One region of the Afipia felis ATCC 53690 genome, then DNA from elsewhere that is predicted to be linked to it. Evidence: riboswitches for the same ligand, from Rfam matches in the RefSeq annotation. Region 1 holds a riboswitch; the other holds the start of a gene.

Region 1 (7,054 bases):
CGAACAAGGCCTCACCGTCACCATGGCGGATCGCGCGGGTGAGCTTCGACAGATCCTCCTGGAACGTACCAAGCATCTCCAGCACCGCATCCTTGTTGGCGAGGAAGATGTCGCGCCACATGGTCGGATCGGAAGCTGCGATGCGGGTAAAGTCGCGGAAGCCGCCCGCAGAGAATTTCAGCACCTCCGCCTCCGTCACCTTCTCCATGTCCTCGGCGGTGCCGACGATGGTGTAGGCGATCAGATGTGGCAAATGGCTTGTTACCGCGAGCACCATGTCGTGGTGATCGGGCGACATCGTCTCGACGTTGGCGCCGATGGTGCGCCAGAGCGTTGCGAGCTTTTCGACCGCGGCCGTGTCCGCGTCCGGCAGCGGCGTCAGAATGCACCAGCGATTGATGAAGAGTTCGGCAAAGCCGGAGTCGGGACCGGAGTCCTCGGTGCCAGCGACAGGATGCCCCGGCACAAGGTGAACGGTGTTGGGCAGATGCTTCGCCATGTCACGCGACACCGGCCCTTTGACGGAGCCGACATCGGAGATGATGGCGCCTGCCTTGAGATGTGGCGCGATTTCGGCGGCGACGTCACCACATTTTCCGACAGGCACGCAGACGATGACGAGATCGGAATCCTTCACCGCCTCGAGATTGTTCTGCGCCACGCGGTCGCCCAGTCCGATCTCGGCGGCACGTGTGCGGATAGCGGCGGCCGCATCCGTCACGACCAGTTCGTTGGCGAGGCGCAGCTGCTTGATCGCGCGCGCGATCGACGAGCCGATATGACCAAGCCCGATGATGGTGATGCGATTGAACTGGATCGTGCTCAATTTGACCCCATGAATTCGCGCAGGGCCTCGACCACGAGGTGGTTGGCTTCCTCGGTTCCGACGCTCAGTCGCAGTGCTTGCGGCAGCTTGTAAGCCGTGACCGCGCGCAGGATCAGCCCGCGCTTGGTGAGGAAAGCGTCGGCATCCGCCGCAGTCTTGCCCGGCGTGGTGGGAAAGTGGATCAGAATGAAATTCGCCGCGCTCGGCGTCACGGTGAGGCCGAGCCGCGCGACTTCATCGGTCAGCCAGGCGCGCCATTTTTCATTATGCGCCTGCGCCGCCCGATAGTGTTCGGTGTCGGCGAGCGAGGCGATAGCCGCCTGCATCGCGGGGCCGTTGGCGTTGAACGGATCGCGCACGCGGTTCACCACGTCGATCAGGTGCGACGGCCCGAAGATGAAGCCGAGGCGCACGGCGGCAAGGCCGTGAATCTTCGAGAAGGTCCGCGCCATCACTGTGTTGTCGGTCGCCTTCACGAGTTCGACGCCTGCTTCGTAATCGGCATTCGAGCAGAAATCGGCGTAGGCGGCATCCAGCACCAGCAGCACCTGCGGCGGCAGCTTTTCGCGCAGCCGCTTCACCTCGGCGGCGGTCACGTAGGTGCCGGTCGGGTTGTTCGGATTGGCGAGCCAGACGATCTTCGTGCGCGGCGTGACGGCCGCGAGTATCGCATCGACATCGGCGGTAAGGTTCTTCTCGGCCGCAACGACGTTGGTCGCGCCATTGCTCATGGTCGCGATCGGATAGAGCAGGAAGCCGTGGGTGGTGTGAATCGCCTCGTCGCCTGGACCGAGATAGATGTTGGCGATGGTGTGCAGCAGTTCGCCCGAGCCGACGCCGCAAACGACGTTGGCAGGATCAATATTGAAGCTACTACCAATCGCCTCGCGTAAAAGCCGCGCCGAGCCGTCCGGGTAGATTTCCAGTCCGCCCGCAGTCCGGCTGAACGCCTCTACCGCCTTCGGTGAAGGGCCGAGCGCCGCCTCGTTCGCCGACAGCTTGAACACGCGCCCATGTACGCCGGCGCCGCTTTTGCCGGGGACGTAGGGCGCGATATCAAGGATGCCGGGTTTCGGCACGGGGCGGGACATTATTGGCTCCAAAGAATTCAAGGCGCGGCGGTGCCGGGCGTGGGCACCCTATAGCGCGTTGCGTGGCCGCCGACGAGGGTGGAAGAGCGCACGGATGCGCCGGCATCCGTCAAGGCAGATATGATCTTTTCGACCCCGTCGGTGTGAGCGACTGAGACTAGCAAGGCCGCATTGCCCGACGGGTTATCCGCAACCGCCAGCACGTCGGACAGCGGGGAGAGGGCGCGGGCCGCGGCCGGGCTCCAGCCGCTGACATGCAGGCTCCAGGTCTCGATTTCGGTGACGAGCGCATCGTCCGCCACGCGGGAGATCACGAACACCGGCATCGCGGCCGGATGGTCGGCACGCTCAATAAAAGGCAATCGCGCAATGATTTTCGGTGAGCCTGGCTGTTCGAGCGCGCTCCACCACGGCGTCTGGCTCGATGTTGCCGACACCAGCGCGAGGTCGCCGCGCGATTTCGCTACGGCGTCGACGGCGGCGCCTGCATTGAAATGAGCGAGAAACGGCACGGTGAATCCGAAATGGAAGCGTGCGCTGTCGCGCATCGCGCTATCGCCTGATGACAGATCGGCATGAACGGAGAACGGCGCTTGCACGTAAGTGAAGGTCGAGATGATGACGCGCCAGATGCTCTCCACCGTATCAAGCGGCAGAATGCCGTGATGGCGCGTTGCGAGACGACGCATCATGTCTGCCTCGCGCGCGGGCCGAAATGCGGAGCCGACCTCCTGAGTCTGCTTCACGCGGATCAGGCGGTCGATGATGTCACCGCGCCGCATGAGGAGCGTGTGCACCTGCTCGTCGATCGTATCGATCTCTTGGCGCAGATCCTGAAGGGAGACGGATGAAGGTGTATCTGACATGAGAACAGCTTTCGCAACGATGCGTTCTGATTAGGAAAGACGGTGCCTGAAAGCAAAGAAAACCTTCATGCTTAATGCAGTTTGGTTTCCGCTGGCGTCTTGACGGGCCTCGGGTGCAGGACTATTTTTCCCTTGTTCCGTGGTCATTTGAGCCGGCCGGCTTGCAGCCACGTTAAAGAATTCGCTAAACAGGCCGGGGACATCTGGATCCCGGCCGAACGATTTGGTTCAGGCCGGTTTTTTTGGGCCTGAAGGTCTGGAGATACGATGTCCGATGTTGCGAGCCGACAACCGGCCGGCAAAAAGACCATTCTCAGCGAGGAGCGCGCGCGCGAGGCGGACCATCCGTCGTCGCAGCTTGTTGTGTTCGGCGTCGACAAGCCGCTGCATCTTGATTGCGGCGTCGATCTCTCCCCTTTTCAGATCGCCTATCAAAGCTACGGCACTCTCAACAGCGACCGCTCCAACGCGATCCTGATCTGTCACGCGCTCACCGGCGATCAACACGTGTTCAACACGCATCCTGTCACCGGCAAGCCGGGCTGGTGGCAGACGATGGTGGGACCGGGCAAGCCGATCGATACCGACCGCTATTTCGTGATCTGCTCGAATGTCGTCGGCGGCTGCATGGGCTCGACCGGGCCGTCCTCGACCAATCCCGCAACCGGCAAGCCGTGGGGGCTGGATTTTCCTGTCATCACCATTCCAGACATCGTGCGCGCTCAGGCGATGCTGATCGATCATCTGGGCATCACCAAATTGTTCGCCGTGGTCGGCGGCTCGATGGGTGGCATGCAGACGCTGCAATGGGCAACGGCCTATCCCGAACGGGTGTTTGCGGTGCTTGCGATTGCTTGCGGCGCGCGCCACTCGGCGCAGAATATCGCCTTCCACGAACTCGGCCGTCAGGCGGTGATGGCCGATCCTGACTGGCGACAGGGACGATATTTCGAGCACGGCACGCATCCGCGCCGTGGCCTCGGCGTCGCGCGCATGGCCGCGCATATCACTTATCTGTCGGATGCAGCGCTGCATCGCAAGTTCGGACGCCGCCTGCAGAACCGCGACGAGCCGACCTTCTCGTTCGATGCCGATTTCGAGGTGGAGAGCTATCTGCGTCATCAGGGCTCGTCCTTCGTCGAGCGCTTCGACGCCAATTCCTATCTCTATCTGACCCGCGCGATGGATTATTTCGATATCGCGGCGGATCATGACGGTGTGCTGGCATCGGCGTTTCTGGGCATCAGAACTCGCTTCTGCGTCGTCTCGTTCACCAGCGACTGGCTGTTTCCAAGCTCGGAGGCGCGCGCCGTGGTGCATGCGCTGAACGCGAGCAGCGCGCGCGTCTCCTTCGCTGAAATCACCACCGACAAGGGACACGATGCATTTCTGCTCGACGAGCCAGAATTCTTCGCGATCTCGCGCGCATTCCTGGAATCGGCCGCGAGTACGCATGGCCTGAATACGGTGAGTTGATATGAACGCGCCCGAATTGTTCCGCCCGACAGCGCAACTTCCGAAGATCGACGGCGTTCGCGGCGATCATCTGCTGGTCGCCGAGATGGTCCCGCCGGGCTCCAAGGTGCTTGATGTCGGCTGTGGCGAAGGCGACCTGCTGCAACTGCTGGAAGCACGCGGCATCGATGGGCGCGGCATCGAACTGTCGCGCGAGGGTGTGAATAGTTGTGTAGCCAAGGGCCTTGCGGTGGTGCAGGGCGACGCCGACACCGACCTCGACAATTATCCCGACGATTCGTTCGACTATGTGATCCTGTCGCAGACGCTGCAGGCGACGCGGCAGCCGCGCAAGGTGCTGGAGAATCTCCTGCGCATCGGCAGCCGCGCCATCGTCTCGTTTCCGAATTTCGGTTACTGGCGGATGCGGCTGCAATTGCTGATCAAGGGTCAGATGCCACGTACCGAGAACCTGCCGGCGACGTGGTACGATACGCCGAACATTCATTTCTGCACCATCAAGGATTTCGTCCAGCTTTGCGACGAGATCAATGTTGGGATGGAACGTGCGGTCGCACTGGACCTTAACGGAAGGCCCTTGCGGCTCAATGCGCCGTGGTGGTTCTGGAATATGTTCGGCGAACAAGGTGTGTTTCTGCTCACCCGGCGCAGTTAATCTACGCGGCAAAAACAGGGTATTTCCGCGATTCTTCCGATTTTGATCGCTGGAAGTGACCACAGCATGCTCGTGTAGCGAATACCTGCCATGCACGCGTGAATCGTGCCGTTTTCTCGCCACATCGAAAGGGGTCTTACGCGCCATGTCGCGCTGCGTGCGCGCAAGTATGCGTAAGGAACCTTCGAAGAATGAAACGACCAACTACTCGTCCGCCGTTGCGTCTCGCAGCTTTCGTCATGTGCACCGTTGCGGTTGCGGCGTTCTCCAATCCGGCTGAGGCGCGTCCGCGTCATCACGCCAGGCATCACGTCAGCCACCATCACAGCTACAAGCATCACGCTCATCGCCATGTGCGCCACAGCGCGCGCTGGGGTGCCTTCCGTGCACAGGCGCAGCAGTTCGGCGAGACCAACGCATCGATGGATTCCTCCGGCGGTTTTGGTGGTGGCTTCGGTGGCTCCAGCGTCGTGGCGGAAGCCCGCAGCTATATCGGCAGCGGCAATCCCACCAACCGTGCTCGTCTGTGGTGCGCTCGCTTCATGAACATGGTTTTGCAGAAGACCGGCCATAAGGGCACAGGCTCGGATATGGCCAGCTCGTTCGCCCGTTACGGTCATCGCGTTTCGGGTCCGCAGGTCGGCGCGATCGCAGTGATGAGCCGTCGCGGTGGCGGCCATGTCGGTGTCGTCAGCGGCATCGATGCCAAGGGCAATCCGATCATCATCTCCGGCAACCACGGTCACCGTGTTGCCGAGGCGACCTATTCGCGCGGGCGCGTCTACGCCTATGTGATGCCGTCCAGCTAAAGAATATCGATCGTGTCGCCGGGAGCCACATCGCCCCCGGCGACGACCTCCGCATAGATGCCGCAATGGGTGTGATCGAAACGGTCCATCAGCGTCTGCGGAATGTTCATGTCTCTCTCCGCGGTGACGGGGTCGACATTGGTCGCGGCGCAACGCACGATGTTGCGTGTGACGCGCAGCCGGACATCACCGGCGCGGATTTCCCTTCCCATCAAATCAAGCTCGTGCCAGGCGGGCCATCCCCGGACATACAGATTGGCGCGAAAGCGTAACGGGTTGACTGGCTGTCCGACGGCGCCTTCAATCTCCGACACGCTTGCCAGATTGACGATTGATACGACTTTGGCGGCGATGTCTGAAAAGCTGTGACCGGGTGCTTCAAGCAGCTTCGGCGGTCCTCTCAATTCCGTGGCGAAGTTCGTGGAGAAAAAATCCTCGATTGCCGTTCGCCCCGCAGCGGTGGTGAGATCGCCACGCGCCACTTCCGCGTTGTTATAGGCAATGCTCAGTGTGTGGCTGCGGTCGTCGAAATGGCTGTGCAGAGCTGCCAGCCGTTCGTCGCGCATCAGCATCAGAAAACGGATTTTTGGAAAATGCTTTGGCTGTGCCGGGTCGAAATCGAGCGGGCCATTGGCGATGGCATAGCGCCGGTCTGACGGCAGGGTCTGCCCGTTCTGCAGAGCGGTTCGGGTGAGGCGCTCGGGGGACAGACCCTTGACGGGATAGCGGTAAAGGCTTGCGAGCGTGCCTTGAGCGAGATCAAGCATACCGCTTTGTAGCGGAGGTTCGGGCTGTGCGCCAACGAGATTGAATTTCCGCCTCTGCCCCTTTCGCAAACCAAACCGTAGTCCCACATTATGGCCAAGCCGGGTGCTTCCCGGCCCGCGTCCGGCTGGCTGTGGTCAGGTCGTGCGTAACCCAATGAAGATGCCTACGTCGTGCTTACGAGGCGATGGGGCAGGCTGAGGGAAGGCCATCGAATGAACGTTGAAAAATATACCGACCGTGTGAAGGGGTTCATCCAGTCCGCGCAGTCGCTCGCCCTGCGGGAGGGGCATCAGCAATTTTCTCCGCTCCACATCCTGAAGGTTCTGCTTGACGACAGCGAGGGGCTTGCAGGCGGTCTGATCGACCGTGCAGGTGGCAACTCGCGCGCCATCCTGCAGGCGACCGAGCAGGCGCTCGCCAAACTGCCGAAGGTATCCGGTGGCGGCGCGGGACAGATTTATCTCGCGCCCGAGACGGCGCGGGCTTTCACCGCCGCCGAGCAGGCCGCGGAAAAGGCAGGCGATAGTTTTGTCACCGTCGAGCGCCTGCTTCTGGCGCTGACG
Region 2 (7,054 bases), 1.1 Mb from region 1:
TTGCTTTCTACGTGACGCTGACCTGGCATGTTCCCCAGCTCCACGGCTATCTGCCGGGCTGGCTGGAAAGCTGGATGTATCCGATCAACAAAACCGACCTCGATGTGCTGCGGTTTGCCCATTTTCTGGCCCTCGCGGCGGTCGTCGTCCGTTACCTGCCAAAGGACTGGCCTGGGCTGAAATCGCCATGGCTGCGGCCGATCATCCTGTGCGGGCAGCATTCGCTGGAAATCTTCTGCATCGGCGTGTTCCTCGCCTTCGCCGGGCATTTTGTCCTGGCGGAAACCTCAGGTGGGGCCGGGCTGCATTTCGTCATTAGTATGACCGGTCTGGTCATCATGTCCTGCGCCGCATGGCTTTTGTCATGGTACAAGGCGGAGGTGAGCAAGAGCGGCAAGCGGCCCGCGATCGCGGTCAGCGCCGATCTGGTCGGGAGCAGTTGATGAGGACCATGCGGATCGCGGGAATGGCGATTCTGGCGTGGCTGGCGGTGACGCCGGCCGTGGCCGACGACGCCCATTTCTGTTCCGTGCCGGCCTATCTGCTCAGCACCGATGCGACCCTGACGAACGTCCAGGAGGCCTTCAAGACGCGCGCTCCCATTCGCGTGCTGGTCATCGGCAGCCGTTCCTCCGTGCTGAGTGGGCCGGACGGTGCCGCAAACTCCTATCCGGCGCGCTTCGAGGCGGCCCTCCGTAGCAAGCTTCCGGGTATCGAGATCAGCGTGACGACCGACCTCCATCCCAAGGAGACGGCCGCCGATGTCGCTGCGAAGATCGACAAGATCATGCAGGATCGGAAGCCGACGCTGGTGGTGTGGCAGACCGGGACCGTCGACGCGATGCGCGCGGTCGATCCGGACGATTTTCGTACCGCGCTCGATACCGGTCTCGCTGCCCTGCAAAAGACGGATGCGGACGTGATCCTGATGAACCTGCAATACAGCCCGCGCATGGAAACAGTACTGGCGGCTACCACTTACAACGACACGCTGCGCGTGGTGGCGCAGGAACACGGTGCGCCGCTGTTCGACCGTTTTGCGATCATGCGCGCCTGGAGCGAGGCGGGCGATTTCGACCTGTTCGCACAGGCGCACAGCATCGGCGTCGCCGCGCGGGTGCATGATTGCCTCGGGCGCGCGTTGTCCAAGCTTGTGATCGAGGCGGCTCACATCAACCCTTCCGAGCTCGGGGTACGCTGACGATGTATCGGCGCGGTACCAGGCTGCTCGCTGCGGCAGGGCTTCTCGGGGTGCTTGCGGGCGCGCCGTGTCTCGCTGCGGGCGAGACCTCGGCAAGCCAGCCGGAAACGCAGCCAACTGCCGATGCGGCTCCGGCCAAGCCCGGCCTGACCGGCAAGGCGATCGAAGCGGCGCGGAATGCCGCGAGCCGGGCCGGCGATATCCTTACGCGCATTCCATGCTTGCCGCCGAAAGGCGCAGGTGCGGTCTCCGCCTCGCTGCCTCGCGTGGCGCGCAAGCTCAACGCGGGAGAACCGATCACCGTCGTGGCGCTGGGATCGTCATCAACCGCGGGCTACGGCACGACATCGTCCACCTACACCTATCCGAGCCGCCTCGCCGAACAGCTTCGGCGGAAATATCCCCGGGCGCGCATCAGCGTCATCAATCGGGGCATGGGCGGTCAGGAGGTGCCGCAGATGGTCCAGCGCCTGCAATCGAGCGTGCTCGATTCCAATCCTGACCTCGTGATCTGGCAGCTCGGCACCAACACAGTGGTGCGCGGCGAGGATTCCTCAGGCGTCGCATCGATGGTGGAGGCCGGCGTCGCCAAGATACAGGCCACCGGTGCCGACGTGGTGCTGATCGATCCGCAATACGTGCCCGCCGTGACCGCGAAGAAGGAAGGCGCCAACAAGATGGTGCAACTGATCCGCGATGTTGGACGGCTGCGTCATGTTTCGGTCTTCCCGCGCTTCGAGGTGATGCGGCAATGGCATGAGGACGAGAAACTGCCGTTCGAAAGCTTCTCGATTTCCGACGGACTGCACTTGAACGATTGGGGCTATGCCTGTTTCGCCCAGTTGCTCGGCGACACCATCATCAAATCGGTCGACCAGGCCAGGGCCGAACCGGGGGCCGAGAGGCCGGGAAGCGTGATGAGCCTTCGACCAATGTGACGCGAATGAAAAAGCCCGCCGGAATGGCGGGCTTTTTGTTGTCCGGCGAGGAGTGCCGCTTACACTTTCTCCAGCGCGCCCTGCGCGTCCTCGATCAGGTCGTCGACGTGTTCGAGGCCGACCGAGAGACGGATGAAGCCGTCGCTGATGCCGAGTTCGGCGCGTTCTTCCGGCGTCAGACGCTGATGCGTTGTGGTGGCGGGATGGGTGACGATGCTCTTGGAGTCGCCGAGATTGTTGGAGATGCACGCGACCTGAAAAGCGTTCAAGGCGCGGAATGCGCCCGCCTTGCCGCCCTTCACCTCGAAACCGATCATGGTCGAGCCGGCGCGCATCTGCTTCTTGATGATATCGGCCTGCGGATGATCGGCGCGGCCCGGATAGATCAGCCGTGTCACTTTCGGATGCGCGGCGAGCACGTCGGCGATCTTGCCCGCGCTTTCGGTCTGCGCCTTGACGCGCACTCCCAGCGTCTCCAGTCCCTTCAGCAGCACCCACGCATTGAACGGCGACATCGAAGGTCCGGTCTGTCGGAAGAAATTATGGATGTGCTCCATGATGAATTGCTCCGACGACAGGATAATGCCGCCGAGACAGCGGCCCTGTCCGTCAATGTGCTTGGTCGCCGAATAAACCACCACGTCGGCGCCGAGCTCGAGCGGACTCTGCCAAAGCGGCGTCGCGAACACATTGTCCACCACGAGACGCGCGCCGCCCTGATGGGCGATATCGGCGACTGCGGCGATGTCGACAACTTCGAGCGTCGGGTTGGTCGGACTTTCGAGGAACAGGGTTTTGGTGTTGGGGCGCATCGCCTTGCGCCACGCATCGAGATCGCGGCCGTCCACCAGCGTGGAGGTGATGCCGTAGCGCGGCAGCAGCGTTTCGATGACGTAGCGGCAGGAGCCGAACAGCGCCTTTGCAGCGACGACGTGATCTCCGGCCTGAAGCGGCGCGAGCATCGCGGTGGTCATCGCCGCCATGCCGGTCGCGAAAGCGCGCCCGGCTTCGGCGCCTTCAAGTGCTGCCATGCGGCGCTCGAACATCGCCACGGTTGGGTTGGAGAAGCGCGAATAGATGAAGCCGGGAAGATCGCCCTTGAAGCGCGCCTCGCATTCCTCAGCGCTCTTGTAGACGAACCCCTGCGTCAGAAACAGCGACTCCGACATCTCGCCGAATTCGGAGCGGATCGTTCCGGCATGGACGAGGCGGGTTTCGGGGCGGTAGCGGGACAGATCAGGGGCGCTTTTTGCGTCGGACATTATGGACCTCCAATGGCGTCCCGCCAGGCAGCGAGGCGCACAAAAAAACCGGCCTGGAAAAAATCCAACAGCCGGGGGCGCAAGGTCCGCGGCCTGTTTAGCGACTTATTTTACGTGGCTGCAAGCCGGCCGGCCCAAATCACCACGGGATAAGTCTGAGGCTTAATCCGCACGGCTCTTTCCGTCAAGCAACCCATCGGATAACGGGGTAGGGTTCTATGCATAGCTCAATCCTGAGGGGACCGGATTTGGCCTTCTCTCTCCCAGCCAACGCCAACGGTATTCTGCCCGATCGCATGATCGCGGCCATGGAAGAAGACGGCCTGATTCTGCCCGCATTTCCGTTCGTGGAGAGCCAGATCCAACCGGCGAGCCTCGATCTGCGTCTGGGCGAGGTGGCTTACCGGGTACGGGCCAGCTTTTTGCCCGGCCCGGACACCACGGTCGCCGAGCGCATCGACGAATTGAAACTGCACGAGGTCGATCTGTCCGACGGCGCGGTACTCGAAACCAATTGCGTTTATATTGTGCCGCTGCTTGAGAGCCTCGCGCTGCCGCCTTCGATTCTGGCGTCGGCCAATCCGAAGAGCTCGACCGGACGTCTCGATGTCTTCACCCGCGTGATCGCGGACGGCACGCGTCGTTTCGACATGATCGGCGCGGGCTATCATGGCCCACTCTATGCCGAGATCAGTCCGAAAACATTTCCGGTTCTGCTGCGTCAGGGATCGCGCCTGTCGCAGATCCGCTTCCGCACCGGCGCGCCGCTGCTCGACAATGACGAACTCGAGGCGCTGCATCAGAGCGAGCGTCTCGTCGATTGCGAGAACGCCGATCTCACCGGCGGTGTCGCGGTCAGCGTCGATCTGTCGGGCGAGGGCTCGGACGGGTTTGTCGGCTATCGCGCCAAGCGCCACACCGGCGTCGTCGATATCGACCGGCGCGGCGGCTATGCGGTGGAGGATTTCTGGGAGCCGATCCAGGCCCGGCCGGACCGCAGCCTGATTCTCGATCCCGGCGAGTTCTACATTCTCGCGTCAAAGGAAGCGGTGCAGGTGCCGCCGAACTACGCTGCCGAGATGGTACCGTTCGATCCGCTGGTCGGCGAATTCCGCGTTCACTATGCGGGCTTCTTTGATCCCGGCTTCGGCCACGCGGGCGCGGGCGGACAGGGATCCCGCGCGGTGCTCGAGGTGCGCTCGCGTGAAGTGCCCTTCATTCTCGAGCACGGCCAGATCGTCGGCCGCCTCGTCTATGAGAAGATGCTGGCGTTGCCGGATACGCTGTACGGCACCCGCATCGCCTCGAACTATCAGGGGCAGGGGCTGAAGCTCTCCAAACATTTCCGCGCGCCCACCTGACGCCGTTTGGTTAACGTCGCCGTCGTCTCATTGTTGTCACGTTTGCAATTGTCGCGTTTGCAAAATGCGAGCGGTTGGGCGATGGTGGAACGGACTTCGCGGGCGTAGTTCAATGGTAGAACGGCAGCTTCCCAAGCTGCATACGAGGGTTCGATTCCCTTCGCCCGCTCCAGTCTCTCATTGTGTTCCCGCCGTGATGCTTTAGTCACGCAGTTCCCGCGAACTGCATCCACAGTGCAACACCACATCGAAATCATTCGCGCTTGAGCGCATCGATCTGGACAAAACTCCGGACTCGCAACACGCTGTCGATGCCTTGGTGACACAGCCAAATTTGGCGACGCAGCCGGGTGGGGGACGCGACGATGAGATTCGTGACCGGATTGTTGGCGGGCGTGTTGCTGCTGGCTGGATTGACCGCGAGCCATGCGGTGGTCCGCATCTCTGATGATCGCGGCGGGCGCATCGGCACCTATGTCGACAAATACCAGAGCATCCGTACCTCCGGCGACACGGTCGTGATCGACGGTTTGTGCGCGTCCGCCTGCACCATCGTGCTCGGCGCTGTTCCGCATGATCGCATCTGCGTCACATCGCGCGCCAGCCTCGGCTTCCACGCCGCGTGGGACCCGGGCGCGGGTGGCCGTCCGGTCACCAACGTCGAGGCCACCCACATGCTCTACCGGATGTATCCGGCCTCGATCCGACGCTGGATCGCGCGGCATGGTGGGTTGAAGCCACGGATGATTTTCCTGCGCGGACAACAGCTGACGTCGATGTACAAACCCTGCTACATGGACGCTCACGCTTCCGCGGCGGTTCGCTGACGCTGCGACAGCGGCATCTTGCCTCGCCATGATGTGATCGCTGCATGCCTCATGCGCGGGCGGTTTGCTTGCCCATGAGGTCTTTCATGGCTATCTGAACGGGAACAGCATCTCCGCTGTCAGGATTCCAATTCTTCAGGTTCCTATGGCAACAAGTTCAACGCGGCCGGGCGTCGTCATTGCCGCCTTCGTCGTCAGCCTTGCAATCGGGTTGATGGGTGTTCTTTTTCTGGTCGGCGGATTTCGGACCAGCACGCCCGCTTCGTCGATCGGCGGTCCTTTTCAGTTGACGGACCAGACCGGCGCGACCGTCACGGAGAAGAACCTGCAGGGCAAGCCGACGCTGATGTTCTTCGGCTATACCCATTGCCCGGATATCTGTCCGACCTCGCTGTTCGAAATGTCGGAGGTGCTGCGCGCGATGGGGCCGGATGCCAATCGCGTCAACGCCTATTTCATCTCGGTCGATCCGGAACGCGATACGCCGACGGTGATGAAGGAATATCTGCAGAGCTTCGATCCGCACCTTAAAGGTCTCTCCGGTTCGTCCGAGGCGGTGGCCAAGGTGGTCAAGGAATATCGCGTTTATGCGAAGAAGATTCCCTTGAAGGACGGCGATTACACCATGGACCACACGGCTGCGGTCTATCTCTTGGATCGCGAAGGCCGCTTTGTCGTGCCGTTCAACCTGAAGCAGACGCCGCAACAGGCAGCCGCCGATCTCAAGCGCTATTTCTGACCGCTCGTCATTGTGCGTGCTGCGAGGCGCGAATGTTGCGCGAGGCCGTGTTCGGTCTTTTCCCAGTGATACGGATCGCGGATGAGTTGCAGCAGCGCCCGCCAGGCCGCAGCCGAAAGACACGCCCAATAGAACGGCGTCAGCAGCAGTACCCAGGCATGATGCAGAAGCCTTCGGCGCGCGAGGCCGATCAGCGACACGACCACGGTTGAAAGATAGCCTGCGGCAATAGTTGCAAAATGTAACTCGACGAACGGCCCGGAGAACATCTCCAGTGCCGTGCTGCCAGCAGCATTGAGACTGATTTCTACGAGACACGCGCCGATCAGCACGGGGTAGGCAAGCGCGGTCATGACATTGCCGCCGACGAGAAGGTTGAGCGTGAAGAATCCGGCGAATCCGCTTTGCCGGATCAGTTGTCGCGGCGAGCGCATATGCACGATCCACGTCTGCATCCAGCCTTTCATCCAGCGCGAGCGCTGCCGCAGCCATGCGCCCGCGCGGGCGGGTGCTTCCTCATAGGTCGTCGAGCAGAACATCACCGCGCGATAGCCGAACCGCGCCAGCCGGAAACCGAGATCGGCATCCTCGGTAACGTTATAGGCGTCCCATCCGCCGACTTGGCGCAGGATTGCGGTTCGGAAATGGTTCGACGATCCGCCGAGTGGCAGGGGCAGGCCGAATTGTGAGAAACCCCGCAGGAACACGTCGAACTGCCCGGCATAT

The links. Region 1 has a riboswitch for S-adenosylmethionine ahead of metX (homoserine O-acetyltransferase MetX). Riboswitches for the same ligand answer to the same signal wherever they lie in the genome.
Region 2: another riboswitch for S-adenosylmethionine. It lies ahead of HMPREF9697_RS11620 (O-succinylhomoserine sulfhydrylase); the one in region 1 lies ahead of metX (homoserine O-acetyltransferase MetX).

Annotation. Positions count from the first base shown of each region.
Region 1 covers NZ_KB375270.1:3,521,621-3,528,674, forward strand. The annotation lists gene HMPREF9697_RS16830 (prephenate/arogenate dehydrogenase family protein) at 1-826, opposite strand, end outside; gene hisC (histidinol-phosphate transaminase) at 823-1,917, opposite strand; gene HMPREF9697_RS16840 (chorismate mutase) at 1,935-2,783, opposite strand; SAM riboswitch at 2,913-2,992, shown strand; gene metX (homoserine O-acetyltransferase MetX) at 3,051-4,259, shown strand; gene metW (methionine biosynthesis protein MetW) at 4,261-4,914, shown strand; gene HMPREF9697_RS16855 (TIGR02594 family protein) at 5,106-5,723, shown strand; gene HMPREF9697_RS16860 (MOSC domain-containing protein) at 5,720-6,490, opposite strand; gene clpB (ATP-dependent chaperone ClpB) at 6,704-7,054, shown strand, end outside.
Region 2 covers NZ_KB375270.1:2,453,602-2,460,655, reverse strand. The annotation lists gene HMPREF9697_RS11635 (OpgC domain-containing protein) at 1-443, shown strand, start outside; gene HMPREF9697_RS11630 (SGNH/GDSL hydrolase family protein) at 443-1,201, shown strand; gene HMPREF9697_RS11625 (SGNH/GDSL hydrolase family protein) at 1,204-2,139, shown strand; gene HMPREF9697_RS11620 (O-succinylhomoserine sulfhydrylase) at 2,199-3,401, opposite strand; SAM riboswitch at 3,478-3,557, opposite strand; gene HMPREF9697_RS11615 (2'-deoxycytidine 5'-triphosphate deaminase) at 3,620-4,762, shown strand; tRNA gene HMPREF9697_RS11610 (tRNA-Gly) at 4,861-4,934, shown strand; gene HMPREF9697_RS11605 (PCRF domain-containing protein) at 5,128-5,589, shown strand; gene HMPREF9697_RS11600 (SCO family protein) at 5,735-6,328, shown strand; gene HMPREF9697_RS11595 (glycosyltransferase family 2 protein) at 6,319-7,054, opposite strand, start outside.